DNA from 2 places in the Priestia sp. YIM B13491 genome. Region 2 is predicted to be linked to the other one. Evidence: riboswitches for the same ligand, from Rfam matches in the RefSeq annotation. Region 2 holds a riboswitch; the other holds the start of a gene.
What was found. A riboswitch is a leader RNA that binds a small molecule or an ion and turns the genes downstream of it on or off. The one in region 2 is predicted to bind thiamine pyrophosphate.
Positions count from the first base shown of each region.

Region 1: linked by a shared signal. The riboswitch ahead of ACFX4E_RS23765 (thiamine phosphate synthase) and the one ahead of thiM (hydroxyethylthiazole kinase) in region 2 are both predicted to bind thiamine pyrophosphate.

Region 1 covers NZ_JBHZOR010000009.1:60,511-76,548, forward strand. The annotation lists gene ACFX4E_RS23745 (thiazole biosynthesis adenylyltransferase ThiF) at 1-310, opposite strand, end outside; gene ACFX4E_RS23750 (thiazole synthase) at 307-1,074, opposite strand; gene thiS (sulfur carrier protein ThiS) at 1,080-1,283, opposite strand; gene thiO (glycine oxidase ThiO) at 1,280-2,407, opposite strand; gene ACFX4E_RS23765 (thiamine phosphate synthase) at 2,391-3,014, opposite strand; TPP riboswitch at 3,136-3,236, opposite strand; gene ACFX4E_RS23770 (hypothetical protein) at 3,395-3,610, opposite strand; gene crcB (fluoride efflux transporter CrcB) at 3,658-4,047, opposite strand; gene ACFX4E_RS23780 (fluoride efflux transporter FluC) at 4,048-4,446, opposite strand; gene ACFX4E_RS23785 (amino acid ABC transporter substrate-binding protein) at 4,788-5,609, shown strand; gene ACFX4E_RS23790 (amino acid ABC transporter permease) at 5,593-6,297, shown strand; gene ACFX4E_RS23795 (amino acid ABC transporter ATP-binding protein) at 6,328-7,062, shown strand; gene ACFX4E_RS23800 (nucleoside hydrolase) at 7,097-8,041, opposite strand; gene ACFX4E_RS23805 (NADPH:quinone oxidoreductase family protein) at 8,221-9,216, shown strand; gene ACFX4E_RS23810 (Rrf2 family transcriptional regulator) at 9,270-9,701, opposite strand; gene ACFX4E_RS23815 (antibiotic biosynthesis monooxygenase family protein) at 9,768-10,097, opposite strand; gene ACFX4E_RS23820 (SpoVR family protein) at 10,221-11,630, opposite strand; gene ACFX4E_RS23825 (YhdB family protein) at 11,952-12,203, shown strand; gene ACFX4E_RS23830 (biotin transporter BioY) at 12,413-13,024, shown strand; gene ACFX4E_RS23835 (phospho-sugar mutase) at 13,059-14,813, opposite strand; gene ACFX4E_RS23840 (glycerol-3-phosphate dehydrogenase/oxidase) at 14,979-16,038, opposite strand, start outside.
Region 2 covers NZ_JBHZOR010000004.1:294,104-310,141, forward strand. The annotation lists gene ACFX4E_RS16460 (DNA-3-methyladenine glycosylase) at 57-665, opposite strand; gene ACFX4E_RS16465 (hypothetical protein) at 643-912, shown strand; gene ACFX4E_RS16470 (UDP-N-acetylmuramoyl-L-alanyl-D-glutamate--2,6-diaminopimelate ligase) at 1,128-2,627, shown strand; gene ACFX4E_RS16475 (hypothetical protein) at 2,725-3,231, opposite strand; gene ACFX4E_RS16480 (GNAT family N-acetyltransferase) at 3,401-3,865, shown strand; gene ACFX4E_RS16485 (TetR/AcrR family transcriptional regulator) at 4,183-4,782, shown strand; gene ACFX4E_RS16490 (MFS transporter) at 4,879-6,096, shown strand; TPP riboswitch at 6,288-6,396, shown strand; gene thiM (hydroxyethylthiazole kinase) at 6,470-7,276, shown strand; gene thiE (thiamine phosphate synthase) at 7,290-7,934, shown strand; gene ACFX4E_RS16505 (pyridoxamine 5'-phosphate oxidase family protein) at 7,963-8,391, opposite strand; RNA gene ssrS (6S RNA) at 8,539-8,716, opposite strand; gene ACFX4E_RS16515 (hypothetical protein) at 8,826-9,446, opposite strand; gene ACFX4E_RS16520 (helix-turn-helix transcriptional regulator) at 9,600-10,052, shown strand; gene ACFX4E_RS16525 (anti-sigma factor) at 10,202-11,392, opposite strand; gene ACFX4E_RS16530 (RNA polymerase sigma factor) at 11,389-11,883, opposite strand; gene ACFX4E_RS16535 (YkvS family protein) at 12,305-12,535, shown strand; gene ACFX4E_RS16540 (AAA family ATPase) at 12,667-13,581, shown strand; gene ACFX4E_RS16545 (vWA domain-containing protein) at 13,593-15,509, shown strand; gene ACFX4E_RS16550 (EamA family transporter) at 15,608-16,038, shown strand, end outside.

The DNA of each region.
Region 1 (16,038 bases), on a different contig from region 2:
CTGCTACGTGCGCTTCTACTTTTACATCGTGATTAATATCGTGAAGCCGTTTTTTAGCGGCAATTGCTTTTGGAATTCTTTTATCAGCATCTTTTTCACTATACAATTGCTGCCGCTGAAGGTTGCTCCACTCTACATAGTCCCGGTCAATGAGCGTTATTTTCTTTACCCCCGCTCGCGCAAGAGCCTCGGCGTTCCCTGTTCCAAGAGCACCTGCTCCTACAATCAGAACATGCTTTTCTTGAATTAGCTGCTGTCCGCCTTTTCCAATAGGTTGAAACAGTTCTTGGCGGGAATAACGATTAATCAACCGATACTCATCCCTTCTGTTGGACTGCTTGCCGTTGCATATTGTTTCTTTTCAATACGTCCTGCTTCAAATGCTGCTCGTCCTGCTTCAATCGCTAGCTTCATAGCACGAGCCATTTTCACAGGATCTTTTGCTCCTGAAACAGCTGTATTTAATAACACACCATCTGCTCCTAGCTCCATAGCTTGAGCTGCGTCTGAAGCCGTTCCAATACCTGCATCTACAATTACTGGAACAGTTGATTGTTCAATGATAAAACGCATGTTCAACGGATTAATAATACCTTGACCTGAACCGATAGGCGAAGCTCCTGGCATAATGGCATGTACGCCTAACTCCTCTAAACGACGCGCAAGTAAAACATCATCTGATGTGTAAGGTAAAACGGTAAAGCCCTCTTTTAACAGTTCTTCACTGGCTTTTAATGTTTCAACTGGATCAGGAAGCAGCGTTTTATCACATCCAATTACTTCTACTTTCACCATGTCACAAAGTCCAGAAGCCTTTGCTAATTTAGCAATACGTACGGCCTCTTCTGCATTTTTTGCTCCAGCAGTGTTAGGCAAAAGAGTGAAACGCTTCACATCAAGCGCTTCTAATAAATTAGGCTGATTTTGATCAAAAATATCCATTCGTCTAACAGCAAATGTTAAAATTTCGGTCTCCGACTCTTCTACCGCTTGACGCTGAGTCGTAAAGTCTGGAAATTTCCCTGTTCCTAATAATAAACGTGAATTAAATGTATATTGTCCAATTTTTAACATACTCTTCATCCTCCTCCTACAAATGAAACGACTTCTAATGCATCTCCATCTTTCAAACTTGCATCACTATGTTCTTCTTTTTGTAAAATATTCTTGTTTAGCTCAACAATTACCACTCGTTCATGCAGGTTCTGAGCCTGCAACAAGTGCTGAACCGTTTCAATTTCATCTCCAACAGTAACGGTCTTACCATTAATGATTAGATTCAATGAACTCCCTCCATTACTCTAGTTAGCTGAAATGATGTAAAAAATGAATGATTCGGCTTTTTCCCTAACAAAGCATCAGCCATAATTTTTCCAGTTGCAGCACTTAATAAAATACCATTTCGGTAGTGGCCAAACGCCATGTGTAGATTCGCTATTTCAGGATGCTCTCCTAAATAAGGCCAGCCATCATTTGTTTGTGGACGAAGACCTGCCCATGCTTTTTCAAATGTAGCATCTTTAATAGCCGGCAGAAGCGCAGAAGCTTTATTCAGCAAAAATTGAATACCTTGTGCAGAAACCGTCTTGGTAAAATCATGCTGTAGCTTAGTTGCCCCTATTACGATTCTTCCACCAGTCTTTGGCACTAAGTAAAAACCTTCATCTAAAAAAATCGTTTTAGAAAGCAGTGGCTTATGACTTTGCAGAGCAATACACTCCCCTTTTACAGGAAACACCTGACCTAAATGTTCAGAAGAAATAAAGCGTTTAGCCCATGAGCCTGCTGCAATAACTACTTTTTCTCCATAAAAAGAGCCTTTGGACGTCTGTACACCTTTTACCGTTTCATTTTCCATAATAAGAGAATGAACGTCACAGTATTCGAATACATCTGCTCCGTGATACAAGGCTCCATGAGCAAGAGCCTGGGTTAACTTAGCCGGAGCTAGCTGGCCGTCTCCCGGTATTGTAATGGCTCCGTATATGTCTGGAGAAAGCCCGGGTTCTAACAAACGCGCTTCTTTTACATCGATCCATCTTACATGTTCATCCCACCGGTGGTGCTGAGCGGCTTTTTTCTTTAATACGTGTGCATCTTCTTCTGTTACAGCAACTTTTAATAAGCCTTTTTGAATGAGCTCTACGTCGATGGCCGTTTTTTCTTTTAGTTCCTTCACCAGTTCGGGAAACATGCTTCTGCTCTTAATAGCAAGGTCTAAAAGAGGACCTTCTTCATCAATTTCAGCTTGAGCACCTAAAATACCAGCGGCTGCACTTGAAGCTTCACAACCAATTTGATTGCGTTCAAGAATAGCTACTGACGCTCCTTGTTTTGACAAATGATAAGCGATAGAAGAGCTGATTATACCTCCTCCGATTAACAGTACATCATAATGCTGCTTCATTTTCTCCACCTCCAGATGTCCATATATGAGAATATTGTTTAATCGCTTTAAGGGGATCTTGCGCAAGCATGACACCAGACATCACAGCTATACCGTGTGCTCCTGTTTGCAGCACCTCTTTGGCATTTACAGGTGTAATTCCTCCAATGGCAATAACCGGTATCTGCACAGCATCTACTACTTCTTTTAGCGCTGCTATCCCTCGACTTCTTAATCCTTTTTTTGAATGTGTTGAATAAATATGTCCGTATAGAATGTAGTGAGCACCATCTTTTTCAGCTTCTAAAGCCTCTTCCACAGAGTGAACTGACTTTCCGACCATGAGAGAAGGAAATGCGTCTATAACAAACGAAACGTCTAAACTATGATAGGCAAGCTGTACGCCTTTTGCTTTTAAAGCATGCGCTACATCAACTCGATCGTTCACAATAATTTTAGAGCAACAAAATGGCAGGCTTTCTAGTAAACATTGAATCTGCTTTGCCGTTTTTTCTTTTTCTCTAATATGAACGGCGCCCGCAAAAGGCGCGATAGCTGTTAAAATTTTTTGAAGCTCTTCGATTGGCTGCTTATCTGTTGTAATGACATGAAATTTAGGAATATCCACATGATCGAAACCTTTCCATTCAGAATAAAGAGAAATTTCAATCACTTCATCTTGTGTAGAGGGCTTTATTACATACAAAAAACCACTCTACAACGTAGAGTGGTTAGCATGCATCTTTATGTAAACATGATCGCCACTTCCCTACGCTGGTCCAAACCAGATCAGGTTCAAAGGGTCCGAAATACATTCGTCTCAGCTTCAAAAGCTCCCCTAGTGATTGCTATTTATTGATTTTGTTTTCGTACTTAAAATTATAACACAACTAGATGTAAATACAATATCCCTTTATGCTCTTACGGCTCTCTTCCTTTTATAGAGGTATCTTTTAGGCTTCTTTACTAAGAGGCTCGGCGCACCGCATCATTCTGCTTTTTATATGGTTAGTAATCGGTATAGTCGTCGAATTCTTCTTTGTCTTTTTCCTTTTTCCGATCCCATATAAACAGCAGGAGTAACATAATAAAAGTTAGAATATAAAAACCGTAAAAAATAAATGCTGCCACAACATTTATAAATAAAAATAAAAAACCGATGATCTGACCTGCAACAGCTACAATCAACAAAATGTATTTCCAAACTTCTGCTTTTCTATCCATTCTCTACTTCTCCGTCTTTTTGTTTTTCCCTACTAGAAACGTTCTCTTTACTTAAATAAAAACGTCCCTGCCAGTAAACCGACTGTAAATAAACCAACTGTTCCAAATGCTGAAATCCCCACGTACGCCAACATTTTTCGATAAGATTTTTCTCGAATTAACTGTACGGTTTCCACACTAAACGTTGAAAAAGTGGTAAAGGCACCAAAAAACCCAATGCCAATCATTAAAAATATTGAATCATCATAAGCATGACTCGGAACCTTTCCATAATAACTACCGTAAAAAAGACCAAGTCCAAACGCACCGAGCAAGTTTACAAACAGCATTGATACTGGAAAAGGAGGGTTTGAAACTGTTTTTGTAACTTTTAAACCCAAAAGATAACGGCATATTCCTCCAGCTGCCCCGCCAAGTGCCAAGCTCACTATGCTCATTTACTTCACCTCATGTACTTTCACTAAATTTTTTCCTGCCGCTTCACCGCATAGATAGCCTGCTAAAGCAAGAAAGATTCCACCTACTAAAGAGACAAATACATAAATTGCTCCACCAAATAAATGGTGCTGAGTGAGAGAAATGACATCTCCTGCAAACGTTGAATACGTTGTAAAACCGCCGCATACGCCAACTCCTAGTCCAAGCTTTATCCATTCTTTTGGCTTTTTCCACACAAAAAATCCTGTTAATAGGCCTAGTATGAAGCTTCCTAATAGGTTTTCAATTACCGTTCCTATTGGATAGCCCGTATATAATAAGGAAAGATTCAGCAAATAACGTGCATATGTACCAGCGATAGCACCAAAGGCAATTGAGATTAAGTTTATGGCTTTCATCATATCGCTCCGTTTCATAAATTCTTCTTTAAGTGTACCATAAGGAATTTATTTCTACCTTAACATTTAACTATATGTTTATTGCACCAAAAGTCATGAAAAAATGAAAGAGAAAATCGTCGCATGAAACTTCCTTTTTACTCCTCAAATCTCCCTTAAAAATCCACTAAATCCAAATTTTAAAATCTTTCTGTATCCTTATGACAAACCGTGTATAGAAGGTATATTTCCCTTATTTTAAGTCACATTAATCGTATAAGTTTTTTTTGTTGACTTTTGCTGTGTTCTTGTTTAGTATCACAGAGTATCATTTCCTATCAGAATACTAGGGGGTTTAGAAAATGAAGAAATTTGCTGCACTTTTGTCGCTACTATTAGCTTTCACAGTTGTGCTTGCCGCATGCGGTTCTAGCTCAAAAAATGAAGCAAACAATGGAGACAATAAATCTTCACAAGAAGATTTATATAATAAAGTGAAAAAAGATGGCGTATTAACAATTGGAACTGAAGGTACATACCCTCCGTTCACTTTTCATGACGACAAACAAAAGCTAACTGGGTTTGATGTAGAATTGGCTCAAGAAGTAGCTAAACGTCTTGGCGTAAAAGCTGAGTTCAAAGAAACACAGTGGGATGGCATGTTTGCTGGATTAGATGCTAAACGATTTGACATGATTGCTAATGAAGTTGGTATTCGTGAAGATCGTCAAAAGAAATACGATTTCTCTGATCCATACATCCAGTCAGGCGCTGTATTAATTGTTCGTAAAGACGAAAAAGATATCAAATCATTTAAAGATTTAAAAGGAAAAAAATCAGCGCAGTCATTAACAAGTAACTATAAAGACATGGCTCAATCTTATGGTGCAAACATTACGAGTGCTGAAGGTTTTGCTCAAGCAGTAGAACTAATGAGCGCAAACCGTGTTGATGCTACAATCAACGATAAATTATCGTTCCTTGACTATAAGAAAAAGCACCCTAACGCACCTATCAAAATCGCGGATGAAAAATCCGATGGTGCTGCAAGCGGCTTTATGTTTAGAAAAGACAGCGGTAAGTTAGTGGATAAAGTAAACAAAGCATTGAAAGATATGAAAAAAGACGGAACATACGCAAAGATTTCTAAGAAATGGTTTGGCGAAGATGTTTCTCCTAAATAATATTTTTCCTGATGGAGAGCGATTGAATCAATTGATTTCAATCGCTCAATCATCTCTCTTACCAATGGTAAAGGGAGCTATTCAATATTCTATTCCACTAACATTAATAAGCTTTGCCATAGGCATTGTGTTAGCTGTTTTAACAGCACTTGCTCGCTTGTCGTCAAGTAAGGTATTAAACATGATTGCACGTGTATATGTCTCAATTATTCGTGGAACGCCTTTGCTTGTGCAATTATTTATCATTTTCTACGGATTACCTAACTTAGATATAACAATTGATCCATTTATCTCTGCTGTTATTGGATTTTCATTAAGTGTAGGTGCGTATGCATCTGAAATTATTCGAGCAGCAATTCAATCTATTCCTAAAGGACAGTGGGAAGCTGGCTACTCACTTGGTATGACCTATTCCCAAGCGTTAAGACGGATTATCTTACCGCAAGCAGCACGTGTATCGATTCCGCCATTATCTAACTCTTTTATTAGTCTTATTAAAGACACGTCACTTGCATCGCTTATTCTTGTTTCTGAAATGTTCCGTCAAGCTCAAGAAATTGCTTCAACTAACTATGAGTTTTTACTTCTTTATAGTGAAGCAGCTCTATTGTACTGGATTATGTGCACAATCTTATCCATTATCCAAGGACGCATTGAAATAAGACTAGATCGTTACGTATCTAAATAACCGTTTCAAGTAGCTAAAGGAGTTTTTTATATGATTAATATCAAAAATTTGCATAAATCATTCGGTGATTTGCAAGTATTAAAAGGAATTGATTTAGAAGTTGAACAGGGCAAGGTAATTGTATTAATCGGCCCTTCTGGATCGGGTAAAACAACTTTTTTACGTTGCTTAAATCTGTTAGAAATCCCAACAGACGGCACGATTGAACTTGATAAAAAAAGCATGAATTTTACCAAGCCTGTTCGCAAAAAAGACATTACTTCATTTCGAAGCCTAACAGGTATGGTCTTTCAAAACTATAACTTGTTTCCTCATAAAACTGCGCTTGAAAATGTTATGGAAGGTCCTGTAATTGTAAAAGGTGTTTCCACTCAAGAAGCAGAAAAAAGAGGGAAAGAATTATTAACACGAGTTGGCTTAGGAGACAAGCTCGACTTTTATCCTTTCCAGCTGTCTGGCGGACAACAACAGCGTGTTGGCATCGCCAGAGCAATGGCGATGGACCCAAAAGTTATGCTGTTTGATGAGCCTACTTCAGCTCTTGATCCTGAGCTTGTAGGAGACGTTCTTCAAGCCATGAAAGACTTGGCAAAAGAAGGAATGACGATGGTGGTGGTAACTCATGAAATGCGCTTTGCCCGTGAAGTAGCGGATGAAGTTATTTTTATGGATCAAGGTGTCATTATGGAAAGAGGGATACCGGATCAAATATTTTTAAATCCTCAGCAAGAGCGGACACGTCAATTCTTGAATATGATTCATTAAAAAGGTTGCACACTTTCATGTGCAACCTTTTTCTTTATTTGGCTACTGCTTTTTTCATCAAATCTGTAATGTACGTAAAGAATGCTTCAGCTGTGACATCATATACGATATCTACAGGTCGTCCCTCTTCGGAAATTTCTGTTCTTCCTTGGCTCGGTGTTTCTGTATGCACAATACTCGAAACCGTTTTTACCTTCACAAGTGTTGAATTCCCTGTAAATGCTGTTGTGAGTACATCCCACAAATAATATGTTGAATTGGTTTCAACGTGCACAAGCGGCGGGCAGGCCGCGTAGCACTGCCCTACAAAGTCTACTCCTTCATATCTTCGAAGTGAAGCCCACATTTGACGAATAGCCGGTGTTAAAGGAACTTGATTCGTGCTTTCTAAAGCAACCATCTCAATTTTAATTTTGCTTTCCCATAGTTTCGCTACTGCTTCTGGATCCCAAAAAGCATTCCACTCCGCCGTTCCATCGTGTTCAGGTTCCTGCACATTTCCTACTTCTTGAAATGTACCGCCCATCCATACTAACTTGTCAATTTTCTCTTCTATTTCCGGCGCTTTTTCAAGTGCTCTTGCTAAATCTGTTAACGGTCCTGTAAACAATAAAGTTGTTTTCCCGGCTGTGTGCTGCAATGTCTCGATTAAATGATCATGAGCAGGGAGCTGACTTATTTTTGTTTGTACTTCCCCTTTTTCATTTAAAATCGGCAGTGCATCTACATAAAACGTATGCATGCGCCACTCCTTTGGAAATGGATTCATACCGCGTGAAGTAGATTTAGCAACCTCAATATCATAACTTCCAAAACGATCAATAATCTTTTGGCTTGCGCTGATACCTGGCTCTAGATATCCGTCAGCCGGAATAACAGATACTCCCGTTACTTTTACATCATCCATTTGCAGCAGTAAAAAAAGCGATACTAAATCATCGATGCCTGCATCATGGTTAAAATATACATTTGTGCTCATTTCTCTTCTCCTCTTTTCTATGTATTGCTAACTAATAGCTATACCGCTATTTTATAATGAAATGATCTCTTTCGTAATCAAAGTATTAGGAACTTCTTTTACTATTTTCTATAATGGGTATAGAAATAAGGTAATCTATGTATAGATGTATACATCTCAGTATAGAAAGGAGAAATAAAATGGAGCAATCATTTTCAGCATTAATCGTAGATAAAAAAAGTGAAGACCAAGTGGAGGCGTCCGTCCAAGAACTGACGCTAAACGATTTGCCAGAAGGCGATGTACTTATTCGCGTTCATTATTCAGGAGTGAATTATAAAGATAGCTTAGCCAGCATCGCAAACGGCAATATTGTGACAAGCTACCCGTTTGTCCCAGGAATCGACCTAGCAGGCGTCGTTGTATCTTCTGACAGCCCTGATTTTAAAGAAGGTGATCATGTCATCGCAACAAGCTATGACATTGGCGTATCACACTTTGGAGGCTATAGTGAGTATGCGCGCATACGCAGCGAATGGATTGTCCCTCTTCCTCAAAATTTAACGTTAAAAGAAGCAATGATTATCGGAACAGCTGGCTTTACAGCCGCTTTATCTGTGCATCGCTTAGAGGAAAACCATACTAGTCCATCTAATGGCTCTGTGCTTGTAACAGGCGCTACGGGAGGTGTAGGAAGCTTTGCGATTGCCATTCTTTCAAAATTAGGCTACACAGTGGAAGCAAGTACGGGAAAAAGCTCGGAAGCAGCTTATTTGAAAGAGCTTGGCGCTTCCTCTATTGTAGCGCGTGAAGATGTTTATAACGGCAAATTAAAAACATTAGGCAAACAAAAATGGGCTGCTGCGGTGGATCCTGTGGGGGGAGAGCCTCTAGCTTCTGTTCTCAGTCAAATTCAGTACGGCGGCTCTGTAGCTGTCAGCGGGCTAACAGCTGGAGGCAAAGTGCCAACAACCGTCTTCCCCTTCATTTTAAGAGGGATTAATTTATTAGGTATCGATTCTGTTTACTGTCCAATGCCTACTCGAAAAGAGATTTGGAATAGACTCGCTAGTGACTTTAAGCCTGAAAGCTTTGAACCTTTCATTCAACAGGAAATTTCACTACAACAGCTCCCTGAGGTACTTCCGACTTTATTAAAAGGACAAGCTCGAGGACGAACAATTGTGAAGCTATAAAAAAAACGGAGAAACCTAGGTTTCTCCGTTTTTTTACGAACAGAAGCATGTTATTACGCATCTATTTTTGCTATTAAATCCGTCACTAATTCTTTCATGGTCACATCGGCTAAGACTTGTTCCATGGCATCTTGAGAACGTTTTAAAATCAATTCAAGGACACTTTGAATATTGGCTCCTACAGGACACTCCACATTCGGATTTTCATGCATTTGAAACAATTCTCCTTCTTCCACTGCCGCCACCGCTCGATAAACGTCTAACAACGTTATCTCTTCTAAATCTTTCAATAGATAAGCTCCGCCAGCTCCGGCTTTTACACCCACGAGTCCAGCTTTCTTTAACATCCCAATTACTCGTCTTATAACAACAGGATTTGTATTTACACTGCTAGCAATCCACTCTGAAGTACTAGGATGACTGCTATCTACTTTAATTAAAGATAGTATGTGAACGGCCACGGTGAATCGACTGCTAATTTTCATTGCTCTCACTCCTATTTTGTTGTAATCATTATAGTTACAACATTTATGAAAGTCAAGCATGCTTTTTTAGGAAAGAATGTCCTCTTCTACCGCCTCATAAAAGCGCAGCGTTTTCTTGATTTCCATAGCTTCAGCACATGCTTTCGTTTTCTTTTTATTCGCTTCTTTATGTTCGTTCACATGTTCTTCTCTTGAGATCCACGCTTGAAAGAACTGCTTGTCTTCCCACTTGGATACAAAAACATATTCAACTTTATCTGCGGAATCTTTTTTCCAGCATTCGAACGATAAATTTCCTTTGGCTGCCTCAATTTCTCTTTTGTTTTTCTTAGCTTTTTGCTTGAGCTGTTCTTCAAATTTCTTTTCTGTTTCAAAACTTGCGTTTACAACAAACATCTTATCTTCCTTTCTAAATGAAAGTAATTCTCATTTGATTATTGCATAGTAATTTTATTTTTTCAATTTATATGGGTAAGTTACAGAAGCCCAAAAAGACCGCTGTTTAAGCGGTCTTCTTTTTTACAAATGTTTTCTATGCACTGTTTTTCCATCATACGTAAAGGCGATTGGCTTGCCTTCCATTACCGTTTCTAAATGAACGGGGCGGCCCCAAAGCTGATGAACGTACGGTACCACTTTTTCTAAGTATTTGACATCTAATTCAATTCCTTCATACCAGTGTTTTAAATAGAGCTCTCCATTTTTTAGATAGTCTCCATTGGTTACTGTGATATAAGGAAATCCGCCGTTTACGCGCATATTAACAAGCTGATCTCTAACTTCTGTCCACTCTTTGTCGACGATTTTATAGTCTTTTCCTTGTTTTTGGAATAAGTACATATCCTCCCGCATGACTAAATCTTTTGTTAAGTAATTGCGGATAAAGGAAATATCTGATTCAACCTCACGTACCTCAAACATCTTCTCTCTTCCTGACCCCGGCTCCACGCCCCGGCGAATCATATCTTCTGTTGGATTATTGTAGCGTTCTTCAATGTCTTCAAAGATTTTTAAACCTAAATAATATGGATTGATTCCCGTCTTAGACGGCTGCACAACCCCTGCATTTAGCTTGGCGAATTCTATCGCTTCATCACTCGTTAAATCCATTTCTCGAATAATGCGCTGATGCCAGAAAGAAGCCCAGCCTTCATTCATAATTTTTGTTTCAAGCTGCGGCCAGAAATAAAGCATTTCTTCTCGCATCATCGTTAAAATATCCCGCTGCCAATCCTCTAGATAAGGACTGTATTCTTCGATAAATAATAAGATGTCTTTTTCAGGCTGAGGCGGAAATTTTTTAAAAGACTTTGGAGGTTTTGGTTTTTTCTTTTCTTTATAATCCAAATTCCATAAATCATCGTAAGGAGAAACGATTTCTTCTTCCGATGATTCTACATCATCTATGCTCCAAGAAAGCTTGGCACGCATAAGGGACGGATCAATATGTTCCTGAATCGATAGGACAGCATCCAAAAACTTTTCTACTTCACGCTTACCGTGCTTTACTTCGTATTCTTTAATTCGATCAGCGGTCGCTGCCATACTTTCTACCATATCCCGTTTAGTGTTGGCAAAACGGCTGTTATTTTTAAAGAAGTCACAGTGAGCTAACACGTGAGCTACAATTAATTTATTTTGAATAAGCGCATTGGAATCCAATAAAAATGCATAACAAGGATCTGAATTGATAACTAATTCATAAATTTTACTCAATCCCAGATCGTAGTGTAATTTCATTTTGTAAAATTGTTTTCCAAAGCTCCAATGTGAAAAACGAGTTGGCATCCCATATGCACCAAACGTATAAATAATATCTGCCGGGCAAATTTCATAGCGCATCGGATAAAAATCTAAGCCGAAACCGCTAGCTATTTCCGTAATTTCATCAATCGCACGGTATAATTGCTTATAATCTGCTTCTTTCACGACAGCTCCCCCTTTCACTCCTTACTTCAATCTATGTACAAACATGTCAATTCATGTGTTTTCATCAAAAAGAAGCTTTATTTTTTCAAGAAAAGGGGATTTTTATTTAGTTGTCTTAAATAATGGATGTAATATAACTGTTATGCTGCATCATTCTTTGCTTTTCTTATGATTTATCCGGTGCTGTACGTTTATTCTTCTTGCATAATAACTACAACCTCTTTTAATTATGCACTGGTCTTTTGCCCAACATTTACAGCGTAAGAATTCCCGCAAATATCATACACTAATTTCAACTCCTCAAAAGGAGGAACGTTATTAATGGATGTAATTGATTATGATCGAGCTTTGTATTACACACACCGTTCACAATGGGATAACTTATTAATTTTAATGGTTCGAACAGACGACGATTTTCTTTCAAAAAAGATTGAACATTTTTTGCACGCCTACAATTTTGAACGAAACTACCGCATCATTCAAGAAGAGCTTTATTCCTTACTACGCTACATTGATCATGCAACGGAATATTCGGAGCACAACCCGGAGCTTCTGGAAGAATCATTGTACTAGTATTTTTGATACACACACTTGGACAAAGAAGGGATGAATTCCCTTCTTTATTTTTTTATGTTGCACTAAAAATATGCATACTTTATTTCAAAAAACCTCACATAATATATGTAAACATATTCATTTTTATCGTTGACATAAAAGTGAATTCGACGTACAATCTTCAGTACATACGCTAAGATATTTCAGTACATACTGGGAGGAACAATATGAGTACTAATAAAAGGTTTCGCACATTAGATTTAACGCTAGCCGGTATGTTTGCGGCTCTGATGGCTATTGGTGCAAACATTACTTCTTGGGCACCTTTTTTACAAGTAGGCGGCGTGCCTCTTTCACTTCAGCCTTTTTTTGTTATATTAGCAGGACTTTTACTTGGGAGCCGAATGGGTTCTATTTCGATGATTGTATACGTATTAATTGGCATTGCCGGCGCCCCGGTATTTGCTCAATTTAAAGCAGGAATTGGTATTTTATTTGGAAGCACCGGCGGCTTTTTGCTTTCTTATATCGTAGCAGCATTTATCACAGGAAAAATTATGGAAATGCGCGGGAAGCCAACTTTTTCTATCTTTTTAATTTCATCGCTAGTTGGTATTGCGGTTATTTATTTAATTGGTACTACGTATATGTATGCAGCAGTTAATTACTGGCTTGAAGCTCCTGCAATGACATATGCAGCCGCTTGGAAGATTATGTCGTGGTTTGCGGTAAAGGATCTTATTTTTACTGTTCTTGGGGCTATGCTTGCTCCGAAAATTTATAAAGCCCTACGATCTTCTTCGTACTTGTCAAATACGCAATCAAACAAAGTATCATAAAAGAAGCCTGCTCAAGTTTGAGCAGGCTTTACTTTTATACCGTTTTCACTTTATCCAATACACGTTCTACTTCACCCATTACAGCTGTTTGTACAGCTTCTAAATGAGCAATGCTTGTTGCTTCATCTTCTGACACGACGCCAAAATAGAACTTCACCTTTGGCTCTGTACCAGACGGACGAAGGCAGAACCAAGAACCGTCTTCTAAGATATATTTTAATACATTTGATTTTGGTAATGTAATTTCTTCTACTTTTCCTGCTTTAATATGCTGACGCTCACTTAATGTATAATCCTCTACAACCGAAACATTTAATCCTGCAATGTCAGTAGGAGGTTCATTTCTAAATGTAGCCAAAATATGCTGAATTTGCTCAGATCCTTCTTTTCCTTTAAGCGTTAAAGATTTCAGACCTTCACGATAGAAACCATATTTAGTAAACACTTGCTGAAGCGCTTCGTATAGTGTCATGCCCTGCTTTTTATAATAAGCACAAGCTTCTACTGCTAGAATGGCTGCTTGTACAGCGTCTTTGTCACGAGCAAAGTCACCAATTAAATAGCCATAGCTTTCTTCATAACCGAATTGGAATGTATACTCGCCCGTTTGCTCATATTGCTTAATTTTTTCACCGATAAATTTAAAACCTGTTAGAGTGTCAACAACTTGCAGTCCAAATGAACGAGCAATTTGTGCGCCGATTTCTGACGTTACAATCGTTTTTAACACAACGCCATTAGCAGGCAGCACGCCTTTTTCTTTCTTTTGAGAAAGCAAATAGTGAAGCAATAAAGCACCCGTTTGGTTTCCTGTTAATAACGCATATTCGCCGCTTGGATCTTTGACAGCAATTCCTAAACGGTCTGCATCTGGATCCGTTGCGATTAAGATATCTGCATCAATTTCTTTTCCTTTACGAACAGCATATTCAAATGCAGCCGGCTCTTCAGGATTCGGAGATTTAACCGTCGAGAAATTTGGATCAGGAAGTTCTTGTTCTTCAATAACCGTGACATTTTCGTAACCGATGGATTGAAGCGCGTTGCGAACTGGCTTATTAGCTGTACCATGCAGAGGTGTAAAAACCACTTTTAAGTCTTTACCTGTTTCAGAAGCTAGCTCTGGATTAATTAAAATCGTTTTTAGTTTCTCATTGTATGCTTCGTCAATCGCTGAACCAATCATTTCAATAAGACCTTTTTCTTTTAGCTCCGCTTCAGATTGAACAGCTAATGCAAGTTCATTTTCCACAGCATTTACAAAGCCAACTAGTTCATCAGCTTCTTTTGGCGGCAACTGACCACCGTCTGGACCATATACTTTGTATCCATTATATTCAGGAGGATTGTGGCTCGCTGTAATAACAATACCTCCAAATGCGTTTAACTCACGCACTGCAAATGAAAGTTCAGGTGTTGGTCTTAGCTCTTCAAATACATACGTTTTAATTCCGTGACTTGCTAATGTTTTTGCTGCTTCCATTGCAAATTCAGGGGATTTGTGGCGAGAATCATACGCTATGACTACTCCTTGGTTAATAGCTTCTTCGCCAGCTTGTTTAATGTACTCAGCAAAGCCTTCGGAAGCTTTTCGGATTGTATACGTATTCATACGGTTTGTACCCGCTCCAATTTCCCCACGCATTCCGCCTGTTCCAAATTCTAATGTTTTGTAAAAACTATCTTCTAATTGTTTTTCATCACCTTTGATTGCGTCTAAATTTTGACGTAATTCAGGATCTAAATTTGGATGATTAACCCAAGATGTATACGTTTCTTTCCAACTCATAAAAAAAAGCCCCCTTATATAAATGTAAATATGTATGAAAAGAGAAAAACGAGTAATCGTCTTTCTCTTTTTTTTAACAGTCATATTATATTTCTTCGTCAAAATTTGACTTCCTGCTATTATATTATGGCTGTATTGACAAATTTTGAGGTACTTTTTATTTTATCATGAAATACCTGTCATACGGTTAACTTTTTCATCTACTGGTACAACTGCGTCATGAAGGTGCTGTTCTAATTCATCTGTATAAGCTTTTGTTTGCTCAGGCGTCCACTTTAACTCTTCGGCCATATGAGCAATCACTTGTTTTTTCCAGCTTCTTACCCAGTTGATATCAAAGAATAAAGCGCCCGTACGTCTAATAAAGAAGTCCACTGGTTTTGAAACCATTTCTTCTTCTATGCCATATTGAATTTGCAGAAATACACTAGCTGGAAGGTCGCTGTTTTTTAGCTGATCTGGACGTTCAATCATGTAGCGGTATACTTTATCTACGTTTGAGCCATAGCGTTTTACAAGCTTTTCAGCAGCGTCACGTGATAATCCTAGTTTGATGCCTTCTTTGACTTTTTGCTCTACAAACGTTGGGAACCCACCTGAACCTCCTACATTACCTCCAGAAATCGGTAAATGTTTAGTTTGACAGCTTTCAAATTCGCGTCCTTCTGCTTTAAAATCTTCAGCTACGCGATTTACGACAATTTCAGCCATTTTACGGTACCCAGTTAATTTCCCTCCAGCGATCGTAATTAAACCTGATTCCGATGTCCAGATTTCATCTTTACGCGAGATTTCAGAAGGGTCTTTTCCTTGTTCGTGAATAAGTGGACGAACACCAGCCCAGCTTGATTCCACATCGTCTACTGTAATATCAACCGTTGGGAACATATAGTTAATCGCATCAATAACATATTGACGATCTTTTACAGTCATACGCGGATGTCTAGCGTCTTCTTTATAGACCGTGTCTGTTGTGCCCACATATGTTTTTCCATCACGCGGAATTGCAAACACCATACGTCCATCAGGTGTATCAAAATAAATGGCTTGTTTTAACGGAAAGCGCTCTTGATCGATAACTAAGTGAATTCCTTTTGTTAATTGAAGCTGCTTGCCTTTTTTTGAATTATCTTTTTCACGCAGCGTGTCCACCCATGGACCTGCAGCGTTGACGATTTTTTTCGCATAGATATTATATTCTTTATTCGTAAGCTGATCACGAACA
Region 2 (16,038 bases):
ATCTCTAAAAAGAGGTGCTTCTTTTATTTTCGTTAATAAATCAATTCGTCTTTTGTTCACCTGAACTTCGATACAAACGGGTGATTGGTAACCCAAAAGCGCCAAGGGTAATCCTTCGCTTCACCAGAATTATCAATGCCAACGCGAGGTCCGGCGGAAATCTCTGAAGGAGTGAAGCCACGAGCAATATAAAGAGGAGGGCTGGTTAAATCATGACCGTACAAATCCATTGAAACCCCTAGTGCTTTTGTTAGTTTCCCAGGACCGTTTGTCCAATTTATTTCATTTTCCATCCCTCGACGTCTATTTTTCATCAAATTTTTTCCGCTAAATGGCTCAATAGCTCGAATGAGGACGCCTTCTGGACAATCGATGTCGCTGCTTACAACATTGAGTAGACAATGTGTATGCATTGTATGCGTATAGGCATGACCAGGAGGACCGAACATGACCTCCGTTCTTTTTGTGCGCCGGTTATTAAAGCTATGAGCTGCTCGGTCGAAAGGCCCTTTATAAGCCTCTGTTTCTACAATGAAACCAGATGCAGTTCCTTCCGCCGTTTCGTGAACAAGAAGACATCCTAACAGCGACTGAGCTAATTCAAGTGTAGGCTGTTGATAAAATAAAAGAGGAAGTGGTTCAATGTCTAAAAGAGAACGCGTCATTTGCTGTAGTCCATCCTTTCAAAACAGAGTCATTCACGCTGTTATGCGCATCTTTTATTATGATGTTTTCTTTGTTATTTTGCAAAGAGAGGCACTGATTAATACAGTAATCTTTCTTACCCCACGTTCAAGTATTGATCATGATTCAACTTACTCTATGAAATTATTTTATTTTAAAGAATGGTTTCGTTTTGCACGTATAGGGGGAATATTTTACTACAATGCTTCGCTTTTGCTGCTGGTATGATATACACAGTTCATCCATATTTTACATACTTTTAGTTTTAAAAAATAGTGATCCGTCTTTTCTTTATTTTCGTTCTACACATGAAAGCAAAATAAGAAGATTGAATTGTAGAAAGTTCTTTATAAATGGAAATAAAGAAAAAATATCCTTCAAAGAGTATTTAAGGGATTTTAGAACATATTAAAAATAAAATTTATACACTGTGAGGAATAGCTATGAACATCCACTTTGATACATTAATGAACTTATCAATTAAACATATTTTTGGGCCTGCATCTCAAACGATCAACCATTTGACATATCACTCAAAGCAGGTTTACGACGGATCAGTATTTTTTAGTATAAAAGGTGAAAATGAAGATGGACATCAATATATTAAAGAAGCTATAGCTAGAGGAGCCGTAGCAGTCTTTGGGACAAGCATTGAGGAGCTGCGTCTTTTGAGCACTCAGTATTCTCACTGTACGTTTTTAGCTGTTGATGACGTTCGCAAAGTAATGGCCTCTTTTTCTAAAATGTATTTTGATTATACGGATGAAAAAATTGAGACAATTGGCGTTACAGGTACAAATGGTAAAACAACCGTAGCAGCTTACGTAAGGTCGCTTTTAACTCTTTTAAAATTGCCGACAGGATCGATTGGCACGACCGGCATTTGGTCATCAAAGAAGAAGTTAGTTTATAAAAAAAGTACGCCTACAACACCTGAATCGGTAGACTTGCATAAAATTTTTTATGATTTGTATACACGAGGCGATGAAGCGGCAGTGATGGAAGTATCTTCAATTGCGATTGATCAGCAGCGAGTAGAAGATATTTATTTTGATGTCGCCATTCACACAAATCTTTCAGAAGAGCACTTAGAGTATCATAAAACGTTTGAGCACTATAAAAAATGCAAGATGAAATTATTTCAGCAGGCAAAACATGCCGTTATTAATATAGATGATCAGGACATGGGTAAAGACTTGAGCAGGCTATTTGAAGGACCTAAAGTCACGTATAGCTTATTAAATAATGCGGAGGCAACTCTGCAAGCAAAAAACATTACTGTCAAAGAAGGGGGCTCTTTCTTTGATTTACTTTATAAAGGACAGTCATACAAAGTAGCAGTGCCTGTATATGGCGATTACAACATTGCTAACGTGCTAGCGGCCATTGGTACAGCTCTTCATTTTGAATACCACATTGAAGATATTATTAGCGTGCTTCCTAAATTGGAAAGTCCAGAAGGACGCTTTCAAGTGATAGAAGGTCCTAATAACCAAAAAGTGATTTTAGACTATGCCCATACGCCTGTTGCCCTTACGCGTTTAGTAGAAGAAGTAAAAAAGATGGAGTATAACCAGCTCATTGTCATGATTGCAGGGATCGGCCTTCGAGATTTTAATAAAATGCCTAAAATGGCGCGTGTCATTGAAGGAAAAACTGATGAAATTGTCGTAACTGTTGATCATCCAGGTCATCATGATCCGAACGTGATTGTAGATCAAGTAATGACAGGTTTTTCAAATCCAAGCGCAAGTAATATTCACCGTGCCCCTACTCGAACAGAAGGAGTATTAAAGTCGCTTTCTTTAGGAAAGCCGAATGATATTATTTTACTTACAAGCGGCTGTATTAACGGCGCTCAGCTTGTAAAAGGAAACGAAATTCCGCATTCAGATGAAGAAATTATTGCCTCTTATTATGCATCGTTAAGCAATATTTCCTAATACTCTTCTTCATTTATCGAACGAACGTGGAGAAATTGAAACAGCATACGAAAGAAGGTCTCTTACTATTTTTAGAGACCTTCTTTTTGCATCAAAACTATAGGCTGTTTTCTCGCTGTGTTTTTAGTTCTTCAATTTTTACATCATGTTCTTTAGCCAGCTTTTTAATAGCGGCATTGTAATCGCGTATCCCTTTTCGTGCCTCATCAAGCATAGCGTTTGCCTCAGCAATAAGGTTGCGGTCCTGCTTTTCTAAAGCGCTGACAATTTTAATGAAAGCATTATACTGGGTATTGGCAGCCTTTATATAGCCTTCATGAACCTTTCGAAGATCGTCGGTTTCTACATCGATGTTTTCGAGTTCGTCGACAAATTTACGATAGGTAGGAATGACTTCACTCGTCATCGTATCATACATCACTGCGTCACTTGTGTAGTTAGCGCCTGTAACAGAATCGTATGCGTCAATCGCTTCTTTTTCAAGCTGAGCGGCTTTTTTTAAATCTTGATTGTTATAGTCGATTAAATCATCTTGAACAGGATCACTAAAGCAGGCGGATAATAAAAACAAAAGAGGGACAAGACAAAATAAAACCTTCTTCAACGAATTTCACCTCCGTTTAACAATGTATGAAACATCTGCTTGGCAAAGTCGATTTTAATAACTGTGAAAAAGAAGGGAGTGTATAAAAGGATTTTTAAAGGTTGACAGTGAATTTATTCATAAGTAGGTTTGTAGTTGACCGCCCGTTAGTAGCAGGAAGGAAGAGAAAATGATTAAAATAAAAAGAGACCACTTAACGAACAATGAAGTTATTGAACTAGTAAGTTCTCACCTTCAAGGAATGAACTTATATTCACCTCCTGAAAGTATTCATGCTCTAAATATTGAAAGCTTAAAACACCGTGATATTACGTTTTGGAGCGTGTGGGAAGACAGACAGCTAGCAGGGTGCGGGGCTATAAAAGAGCTAGATGAGCATCACGGAGAAATTAAATCGATGCGAACAGCCGCGGCTCATTTGCGAAAAGGCATTGCTAGGGAGCTGCTGCAGTACATAATAAATGAAGCGAAAAAACGAGGATACCGACGCTTAAGCTTAGAAACAGGATCCGCTTCTGCTTTTGAACCGGCTAGAAAGCTATACGCCAGTTTTGGGTTTTACGAGTGCGAACCGTTTTCTACCTACAAAGAAGATCCATACAGTGTATTTATGACAAAGAAATTGAATGATTGATTAAAAGAGGCCGGAACAAAAGTATTTTAGTCAAAGAAGATCCGAACGATGAATCAAAATTTTTGATGAAGAATCCAACTCGTTCGGATTTTTTTATGGTGATGGTGAACGTAGGTTTCATATATGCAGTGGCTTCTAGCGGTTGATTTAGTTATGTCTCAACCTCTTTGTTTTTTGTTTTGTCATAATTCATATAAAAAGGTATAAACTAGATTTTTTCACTAGACAAAAAGGATTTTCCTATGTAGTATAGGTGTCAGATAATACAAAACGAATGTTCAGTATAAATAATAAATGTGCCGGGCGGTGGAAATAGCTTGAATAAAAAAAAGCTTCAAAGTGAACAAACCAAAAGAAAAGTGGCAGATGCCGCTAAAGCATTGTTTTCTCAAAAAGGCTATAAAGCTACATCTATTGAGGAAATTGTAGAAGCTACGGGAAGCAGTAAAGGGAATATTTATTATCACTTTAAAAGTAAAGAAGGGCTTTTTCTCTATTTAATAGACGAATGGGATCTCGAGTGGGAACGCAACTGGAAAGAAAGAGAGTCTCTTTACAAAACAACAAGAGATAAGCTTTTTGGAATTGCGGAGCAAATCATTTTAGATGATTTAAATCATCCTCTTACGAAAGCCGCCGATGAGTTTTTTAACAACGAGGAAAAGGGCAGCGACATCGAAGAGCGAATTGATGAGATGGTGAAACGACACGTGGAGTTTAACCGGGAGCTTTTGCAAAAAGGCATTGATGAAGGAGAGTTTTCTCCTAAAAATGCAGAACAGCTTGCAGTGATTTTAGAAGGGCTGTTTGTTGGAATGAGCCGCATGTCTCGAAAAACGAACACGGAAAATGCCCTGAAGCTTTACCATTCAGCAATCGATGTATTTTTAAACGGAATCATAGCAAGGTCTTCTTAAATAATCGGGGATGCTTATTGCGGTAATGAGTAATCCCTCATTATTTTGTATTTTTATAGACCGAACGTTCAGTATTTTTGTAATCAGGAGGTTTATATGTCGTTATTGTTAAGAAATCGAGCGGCGATTTTGCTGCTCATGCTAAATATTTTTATTGTTTTTACAGGAATCGGTCTCGTTATTCCAATTATGCCAACATATATGACGGAGCTTCATATCAACGGCAGCGTGATGGGGCTTTTAGTAGCGGTGTTTTCACTGACTCAATTTTTGTTTTCACCTTTAGCGGGTCGGTTATCAGATTCGTTAGGGAGAAAGAAAATTATTGTAGCGGGAATGATTGTTTTTGCCTTGTCTGAATGGTTCTTTGGTTCAGTGAGTACACCTCTTTTATTATTTGTATCGAGAATGTTAGGCGGGGTTGGGGCCGCGCTCATTATGCCTGCTGTTATGGCCTATACAGCGGACGTGACGTCTGCTAAAGAACGCGCTAAAGGAATGGGCTATGTGACGGCGGCGATTACAACAGGATTTATTATTGGACCCGGTATCGGCGGCTTTTTAGCTGAATACGGCATGCGTGTACCATTTTATATGGCCGCAGTAGCAGGAGGCTTGGCTGCAGTGATTACGCTTCTTGTTTTGCCAGAGTCTCGTCCTGTACAAAATCATACTGTTTCAAACAATGAGAATCCAAAAGAAGAGCGGCTGCTACTGCAGCTTATGAATTCTTATAAAGAACCTTATTTTTTAAGTTTAATTATTGTTTTTGTGACATCGTTTGGATTATCCAATTATGAAACGATTTTTTCACTATTTGTTGATCATAAATTTAGCTTTACGCCAAAAGATATTGCGTTTGTTATTACGTTTGGCTCTATTGCGGGGGCTGTAGTGCAGGTTACGATTTTTGGGTGGATTTTAAATAAGTTTGGTGAAAAAAGAGTGATTTCGTTTTGCTTGATGATGACGGGACTTTTTATTTTACTTACGCTATTTGTGCACACGTACTGGCTTATTATTGTTGTGACATTTATCGTTTTTTTAGCAACAGATATTTTACGTCCGGCAATCAGCACGCAAATGTCGATGATGGCACAAGACGACCAAGGATATGTAGCCGGACTAAATTCTGCTTATACAAGTCTTGGAAATATTATTGGCCCCGTTGTAGCAGGCTTTCTCTTTGATATAAACATTAATTATCCGTACGTATCAGCTGCACTTGTACTGCTTCTTTGTTTTCTTTTATCTTTAAGAGCAGGGAAGGACAGAAAAACAGCTGTGAGAAATCAAGCGGTTCAAGAGAAATAACCATAAGGAAAAATGATAGAATTCTTAGGGAATAGAAGACCTCCAGTAGCTTACTGGAGGTCTTTTGATTATTCTTTTAGGAATGGTGTAAGGTTTAAAGCGCCACTCAGCCTATAGAGAAGCTTTATTTTATCGGCAAAACAGTGAAATGGTTGCAAATAAAAAAGGTTAATAGTAAACTTTAAACGTAACAAGAATAGTATGGGAGCTTGCGCGGGGCAGGCTGAGAGTACAGGGACGCCTGTTGACCATTTGAACCTGTTGGATAATGCCAGCGCAGGGAATGTGAGTACATACCAAAGCACTTTGCGCATGCAAGGTGCTTTTTTGTCTTTTTTGCAGTGTTAAAACTAAATGAAAAGAGTGAAAAAACATGGATATTAGTAAAATTTCAGCTCAATTAGAGAAAGTAAGAGACATAAGTCCGCTTGTTCATAATATTACGAATGTTGTGGTAACCAACTTTACAGCAAATGGACTGCTTGCACTAGGAGCTTCACCTGTTATGGCTTATGCGAAAGAAGAAGTGGCTGACATGGCACGAATCGCCGGAGCGCTTGTCTTAAATATGGGTACACTGACGGCTCAAGAAGTAGAAGCGATGAGAATAGCAGGAAAATCAGCAAATGAAAATGGCGTGCCGGTTATTTTCGATCCTGTAGGAGCCGGAGCGACACCGTTTCGTACAGAAGTAGCACGTCAGCTTGTAGAAGAATTAAATATGGCAGTTATTCGTGGTAACGCTGCTGAAGTTGCGAATGTAGTAGGCGAGTCATGGCTCATTAAAGGCGTTGATTCATTAGAAGGGCAAGGAGACGTCATTGAACTTGCTGAGAAAGCAGCGAACAAATTAGATACAGTGATTGTTATCACGGGTAAACAAGATGTAATCACAGATGGAAACAAAACGTATACAGTAGACAACGGTCACCCGTTATTTACGAAAGTGACGGGGACTGGATGTCTGCTGACATCAATTATAGGAGCTTTCGCTGCTGTAGAAAAAGAATATGTCGAGGCAAGCGTTGCTGCTTTAAGTTTTTACGGAGTGGCAGGTGAAATCGCCGCAGCGAAAAAAGGTGAAGAAGGGCCGGGAAGCTTTCAAATTGAGCTGTTAAACCAGCTTCATCTTTTATCTGGGCAGGATATTGAATCATATGCAAGAGTACATCAACGTTAAAAGGAGCCGGAAAATGACAAACAAAGAAATCAAAAAGCTGCTGCAAGTTTATTTTATAATGGGCAGCAATAACTGTACAAAAGATCCGAGAGCAGTGTTGAAAGAAGCAATTGAAGGCGGCGTTACTGTGTTTCAATTCCGTGAAAAAGGCGAGGGTGCCCTAACAGGAGAAGCGAAATATCAGCTGGCGAAGGAACTTCAGCAAATTTGTCAGCAGCACAGCGTTCCTTTTGTTGTGAATGATGATCTTGACTTAGCGATCCGCTTACAAGCAGATGGCGTTCATATTGGACAAGAAGATGAAAAAGCTCATATTGTTCGAGAGAAAATAGGAAAAGGAATTGTAGGCGTCTCTGTTCATAATGTACAAGAGCTGCAGCAAGCGATAAAAGACGGGGCGGATTATGTAGGAATGGGACCTGTTTTTCCTACGTCTACAAAAAAAGACGCAAAAGCAGTGCAAGGTACAAAGTTAATTGAAGAAGTGCGAAACCAGAATATTGACTTTCCAATTGTAGGAATCGGCGGGATCACGCCTGAAAATGCCAAACAAGTAGTAGAAGCAGGTGCAGATGGCGTTTCTATTATTACCGCGATTAGCTTAGCAGCGTCTCCAAAAGAAAAAGCAGCTCAATTGAAAGAAGCGGTAGGAAAATAAAAAAAGCGCACACTGTGCGCTTTTTTTATTATAGCTGAACAGTTTGAGGAGTTTCTTCGCCTTCATTCATAAAGCGAATTTCGTTCGGCGTAATTTCAAGAACAACATACTCAGGGTCATTTGGACCGTCAAACCATTCTTTCATGTGATCGTTCCATATACGTCCTTTTAATTGATCACCAGTACGAAGAACAGCTGTACCAGATAATTCTAAGTATTGATCGCCATATCCTTCGCCGCTGTAGCCCAATAGTACGTGCACGTTCGGATTGGCTTCGATTTCTTCTGCCTTATGTGTATTGATATTTGTTGGTGTGTAAAGAGCGATACCATCTTCATCGCTAAAGAATGTCATATAGCGAGAGTGGGGTTTGTTGTTTACAACTGTAGCTAATGTTCCTACACGATTTCCTTCTAATACTTCGTTTACTTTTTTAGCAATTTTTTGTTCATTCATTTTATCCATCTCCTTTATTACTTTTTATGTTCCTCAATCGAAGATAAATAAAACATACATGTCTAAAAAAAATATAAGTTAACAATAAAATAATTATGTAAACTAATAAAATAAAAAATAAAAAAAGCTAGCTACAGCTAACTAAAAAATAAGCCCGCACTGCCGTAACCCTAAGTGTCTTAAATACCCAGATCTACTAGGTGGGTGCCCTCATAGCCGGGTTTAGCGTCCCAAGAAGGGCGTGCTATCTGCAGCTAAATTTTGAGCTCCCTTTTAACACTCAAAGGTTTAAGACAACATGAGTATACGCACAGCGCAGGTATGTATAACAAATGTAAATAAGATGCCGATATATAAATGTTTTCTAATTAATCAACTTTCATCGTACAAGAAATGATTATAACGGAATAATGAATGGAACGCAAGACTTTTATTTAAAGTTTTTCTTCTCTAACATCTTGGCGGGGAAGCAGTAACAAAATAAGAAAAGGGCCGGCAACTGGAATGAAACATAAAAGAAGGTAAGGCCGGGATGCTATCCTTTCTTTTGTCATAACGGAGTAAGAAAGCCACATTAAAACAAAAAAATCAGCGGTCATCACGCTAACAAGCTGTGACTGCATAAAAGCTTCTCCATAAGCTTTTATTGAACCTATGGATAGTCCGTATACGTAACCTGCAATCGTGAGCGCTAAGCATAGTCCAATCCATAGACGAGAAGAAATGATAGTAATGAAACGTGAAGGAATACGCGAATGTTTTCGAACTTTTTGTCCTTTCCAATGATAATAGAACAAAAGAGAAAAAGCTCCAACCCCAAATGATAGAAGAGAAAATGGCCATCCAGGCAGTTTGTATGTATCTTTTTTACAGATCATTACCATAAACAATATTGGGAAAAGTCCCAAAAAAGAGAATACCATAACCACGAGCGGATCTACCTGTTGAAAATTTCCTGTGATAAGTTTTTTAAACAGTAAATCATCAGAGGCGCTTGCTCCCGGAGCTAGTAGAAAGGCGTATAGTACAAGCACAGCCCATACAATGATATACATATTCTCAACTCCTTTTAATTGTTTTAGTGTACAAAAACCATTTCAGTATATTTCCCCGTCTTGTGACGAAGGGAAACGCTTGAAACTCTTCTTTAATTAGGTGTAATATTACACTAAAGAAATGTACGTGTATAGAAAGAAAGGGCTGTGAAAATGAATAAACAAAAAGTAATTAAATCAGTATCGGATAAAATACGATTAATTCGTTTAGAAAGAAACTATTCACAAGACAGAATGGCTGAAGTCATTGGTATTTCCAAAAAAACATTGGTTCAAATTGAAAAAGGGCGCACGGAAGCAGGGTGGACGACCACTGTTGCAGTATGCGGTTTGTTTGGTGACAGTGAAATCCTTCAATCGGTTTTAGGAGACGTTCCTTTAGAAGTAGTAGAAATCATTGCTCATAACGGCGTATCTTCTCCAAAAGATAAAACGCTCGGAGGAAGAGTATGGTGGAAAGAAATTCAAAAAGAAGGCTCTTTTCGTCTGCAGCAAAATATGATTAGTCAGCACTATCGCATTTTAGATGACCAAGACTATCGATGGTTTAGTTCATTTGATAAAAGCGAAGCGGTAAAAAGGTTTGAACAATTAACGAATGAATAAAAAGAGGCCGGGACATAACAAAATCACTGCGTATATGAAACCTACATTCACTCTACTCATAAAAAAATCCGAACGAATTTGATTCTCCATCAGGAGTCTTGATTCATCGTTCGGATTTTTCTTCCACTGCTATACTTTTGTCTCGGCCTCTACTGATTCATTAACGTACCTGACGAGGGACGACTGAACCAATTCCATAGCTCTACATCTCCAAGTGACGCATATGTGATCGACGGATCATTTTTTAATTTCAGCAGTTTTTTTGTAGGCCCTGTAATCACAATGCCGTACACACCGACGCCGTGTTTTTTTACATAAGAATATCGCTGCTTTAGCAACAGATCGGAATGGTCTAGCTGGCGAACTTTTTGGACCGTTTCTTCATTATCGGCTAATAGTTTCATCATATTTAAAACGTTCGACTTGCTAGTAGAGTGGGTTTGATTTCCTTTGTGATCGTAAGGTAAGTCTAGAAACTCTGGAAAGCCAAATGTTGATGTTAAGTCAATTAATGGCTCGTCTTTTGTACTTGTTTTTTGTTCGTGCCCTGTATTAAGCGCGTACCAAGAGGTAGAAAAATCACGGCTGTCGATGGCGCTCATTTTTTGCTGAACTTCTTTTAGCGAATACGTATCATCAAAAGAAATAGCCACTTCGCTTACCGTTCCTTTTGGTAGATTTTCTAATGCTTTCCATGTTTCATTCGTCCATTCCTTATACTCTTTTGCATGTAGCTTTAATTTTTTTGGATCCGGATAGACAAAAGAAAGGTTAAGATCGTATTTGCCGCCGGAAAATTCTTTTTCTACACCGCTTGTTTTATCAAACAGCTGATGAAATGTAAACGTCCCAATGGCCTGCTCTTCACGTCCAATTTGCTTATAAGCTTCCATTTGCGACTGCATGCGGAAGAAGGACTGTGTATCAGAAGTGGTTTCACGTATATGAACGTTCGGAAAAGCAGATTCGATAGCTGCTTGATTCACGCTGTTTATGTATTCGGTTTTTGATTGATGATAATATACAATAGATAAAAAGCTGCCGATTATCCATAGCAGAACGACAGAGCCAATGACAGTTGTCACATTTGAAAGGCGCTGCTTCCATTTGGCGATATAAATGGACTTTTTAACTTTTTTATTATCCAACATCGTATCGTCACTTAGTGAAGTAGCTGGTGAAGTTGGCGGTAACGGTTCATCTTCGGTTAGCAAGTGCTCCAAATGAGCTGAGCATGCTTCACAATTTTCCGTATGTTCTTCAAGTGTTTCTGCTTCTTTGTCTGTCAAAGTGCCGTTTTTATATTTTTCCCATTGATGCTTCATATCTTGACAGCTCATCCGTCCTCTTCCTTTCTTTTTTTCAATTGTTGACGACCACGATACAAGTCCATTTTCACTTTTGACAGAGTATAGCCAGTCATTTCTGCAATCTCTTCATATGTGAAGCCGTGATAATCTCGTAACAGTACAATATTCTGCTTAGCCGGAGGCAAAGCAGATACATCAGAAAGCCAGCCGTCGATTTCACTTTGAATCATCACTTGTTCTTCAGCACTTGGCTGAGGAGTAAAGTGCCATTCTTCTATTTCGACAGTAGGGCGTTTTTTTTCTTTTCGATACCAGTCAATAAAGGCGTGATAAGCAATTTTGAACAGCCAAGGCTTCACTTCCTCGCCTTTATATGTTTCTAAGTGTAAAAGTGCCCGGTAAAAGGTCTCCTGCATTAAATCTTCCGCTGATTCTTTTCTGCGAGTAAGAGAGAGAAGATAGCGCAGCAAATCATGCATGTGCTGTTTATAAATGTGTTCAAAGTTATGCTGTTGTGCCATTTTCTCCCCCTTTCATTTAATCAACGCAATTTGTGGATAAAAGTTTCGGTTTTTTTATCAAAAATCGTATGTAATAGATAAAAGATGCTTAAAATACGATATATAGCTTATCACACTAAAAAGAAAATCATATGAAATTCGACATAATTCCGTGTAATTTGTCATTTTTTTAAAAAACTAAAGGGTAATTGGTGTTCGAAGGAAACAGAAAATGTTATGATAGAACGAGGATGTGCTCTTACAAAAAACAGCTACATACATAATAAAAAATACAGCGTTTGTTTGCAAAGTAAAAATGGACAAACACATGGTGTTTAACCATAGATGTTTGTGGGAAAATAAACTAAGTATTTTCAACAAAAAGTAAATTAAATTGTGTTTTCACTTATAAAAAACACGGTAAATTGGAAAAGGTGGGGTCATGATGGACGTAGAAAATACACAAGGTACAGAGGAACAAGCACCTAAAGTCAAAGCAGCTAAAGTTGGCGATACGATTCAGCCAAAAAAAGGCGACTATAAAGGATTTAAAGGAATTGTTATGGTAGTGCGAGACAATTCGGTTATCGTAGATTTTGGGAAAGATGCTGAAACGGGCGAATCCATGAAAACAGTTGTTAATCATAAAAACTATAAAATCGTAAAAAAGTAGGTGAATAACCTACTTTTTTTTACTGAATATATGTTTGAAGACTGCGATTTTTCTATCCGAAACCTTAGAGAAAAGCGTAGGTAAAGCAATTCTTTGAGAAGAAGAATGTTTTTTAGTAAATTATAGAAAGTATGCAGAAAGAAAGGATTTTTGTTATGTCAATTCAACTATCACAATTATCATTACCACAAGAGGTTCTTTCGCTTTTAGCGAATCGTAAATATGAAAATTTGTCCGATGCTGATCAGCTATTAATTGGAAAAGGCGGCTATACAGCAGAAGAAGCAGATATTTTAGAAGATGCCATTATTGCTTTGTCACTAGGGAAAAACGTACTTTTAAAAGGGCCAACAGGTTCAGGTAAAACAAAGCTTGCTGAAACACTGTCGCATTTATTTTCTCAGCCGATGCATAGCGTTAACTGCTCGGTTGACTTAGATGCAGAAGCGCTGCTTGGTTTTAAAACAATTGCTGAACAAGAAGGGAAAACAGGTATTGAGTTTGTGGAAGGACCTGTTATTCAGGCAATGAAAAAAGGCCATTTACTATATATTGATGAAATTAACATGGCTAAACCTGAAACACTTCCTATTTTAAACGGCGTTCTTGACTACCGGAAAATGATTACGAACCCATTTACTGGAGATGTAGTACGCGGTCAGCAAACGTTCGGCGTAGTAGCAGCTATTAATGAGGGATATGTTGGTACCGTTCCATTAAACGAAGCGTTAAAAAATCGTTTTGTTGTTATTGAAGTGCCGTATATTCAAGGAGGCAGCTTAAAGCAAGTTCTGATGTCTCAGTCTCAGTTAAAAGACGAAAAATTAATTGATAAATTTGTCACGCTCTCTGCAGATTTAATTACTCAAGTTCAAAGCGGCCATGTATCAGAAGAAGCTGCGTCTATTCGTGCGCTTATTGATACGTGTGATTTAGCTCTTTATATGCCGCCTCTTCGCGCGATTAGACGCGGTATTATTGAAAAGCTAGAAGATGAAAGGGAAAAAGCCGCCATTCAAAATATTGCTGAAACATTATTTGAGTAAGGAGTGGCGCTATGCGATTTATTAAATTTAACGACAAAAATGTAGATTCCTTTCTCTATATGGAGCTGGCGGATTTAACGAAAACATTAACAAAAAATGATGAAATTGAAGTAGAGTATCGCGTTTCTTCTTATTATGATCCTGTACACGGCATTATTTATCTCAGTCACTTTTGGGATAACCGTCCAGAAGAAGACAAAGTGTACGGCTTAAAAAGTGATGTATTTTTAAGAAGTATTGGAAGCTATAAGCATTCAAACTTCAAAGAAATTAATGCATATTTAAAGAAAATAAATAAAACCTCGGTACCTAGCTTAGCTAAGCAGCTGTTTATGCTGTTTGAAGATATTCGTTTAGAAGAAGTATGCAAACGCGAACGCCCTGGAACGAAAAAAGCCTTCGCCGTCAGAAGACAGCTCTACAGAAAATATTTTGCTACACAAATGAGCGCAAATTTAACAAAAAGCGTGTATACGGATGCACTTTTTAACGGCATCTACTTGCTATTGACGGCCGAAAATCCATTTGAAGAAATTCCTTCAATGAGTGAATCGATTAATTTAGCGATGCCTTTTATTCGCAGACAGCTAACAAACGTATATGAAGCTAAAACAACAAAAGATGTATCGCGCATCTGTCTTGAACTTGTAGATGTTTTTGATGATATTATTGAAAAAGATATGCTTAATACTTATTTCTTCTTGGCTGAACTTCAGTATGATCAGTTAGAAGAAGGGTTAACATTTGAAGATTTAAAGCGCAAAGATTCATTAGTGAACGATGATATTTTAGAGCATGAAAAAGACGGAGATGAAGACATTCACGAAGAGAAAATGGAAATGTGGCATCGAGAGACAAGCGAAGCGACGCAAAGTTTTCTACAGTTTGATATGGATCAAGGCTCAAAAACAGACATGCTAGGCGATGGTGTTCGTGAAGGCGACGATGGAGATCAAGCAATGGGCATGGTGCAAGGGTCTTCTCAAAAAACATCGCGCAACGATTATTCTCAAATCGAAGCCATGGAGCAAACGCACCCGGAAAAAGACGGGGAAGCGGATTATGAGTATGGGAAAGAAAATAAGCATGCCTATGCTGTTTTTGTAGATTCTAAACTTCCGAACGACGATCACGTTGTTCAGTATGATGAGAATAAAAAAATCATTGCATCGTATCAAAAGAAATTAAAGCAAATGATTGAAAAAACGCTTGAACATAAAAAAACGCTTCCTAGAAGCGAGCTGCACTTTGGCCGATTAAATAAAAAGCTTCTAAAACTATGGACAGATGACAATCCTCGTTTGTTTTATAAAAAAGATGAAGATTCTGCGCAAATTGATGCCGTCTTTTCTCTTTTAGTTGACTGTTCCGCATCAATGTACGACAAAATGGATGAAACGAAGCTTGGGATTACGCTATTTCATGAAGCGTTAAAATCCGTTATGGTGCCTCATCAAATTGTAGGGTTTTGGGAAGATACAAATGATGCCACCGAAACGAGCCAGCCTAACTACCTGCAGACAGTTATGGACTTTCAAGCATCGTTAAAGCGCAAAAGCGGTCCTGAAATTATGCAGCTTGAGCCTGAAGAAGACAACCGTGATGGATTTGCCATTCGCCATATGACACGCCGCTTGCTTCAGCGTTCTGAACAGCAGAAGTTTTTACTTGTGTTTTCAGACGGTGAACCAGCCGCTATGGGATATGAACAAAATGGTATTGTAGATACGCACGAAGCGGTATTAGAAGCACGCAAGCACGGAATTGAAGTCATCAACGTCTTTTTATCCAACGGGGAAATTGATGAAGGACAAAAGAAAACCATTCAAAATATGTACGGGAAATATAGTATTCTAGTACCAAACATCGAAGAACTTCCCGATGTGCTATTTCCTTTACTCAAGAAATTACTTCATAAAAGCATTTAAAAAAGTCGAAGCATATTGCTTCGACTTTTTTTGCTATTGACCGTTAAAGAGGAGCGAGGTAAGTTAAATATATATGAAAAAGAGAGAAGGAATGGCAAGTGGAAGGAGTTCAAACGTCATCTAGAAGAGCATGGGGGCTACTGCTTGTAATCATTGGTGCCACAATGTGGGGAGTATCTGGCACGGTGGCTCAATATTTATTTCAGCATAAAAGTTTTAACGCAGAGTGGCTGGTTGTCGTTCGTATGTTAGTATCCGGATTGCTGCTTTTGGCAATAGCCTCTAAGCAGCGCAATATTTTTGCAATTTGGAAAACAAAAGAAGAGAGGACTTCGCTGCTTTTGTTTGGTGTAATCGGTATGCTCGGCGTGCAGTATACATATTTTGCAGCTATTGAAGCAGGAAACGCTGCTACAGCTACAGTGCTTCAATATACGTCGCCAATATTTATTATTGGCTATTTAGCTGTGCAAGCAAGAAAGTGGCCGGTGAAAGTAGAAATGATTTCTGTTGCGCTCGTCATAACGGG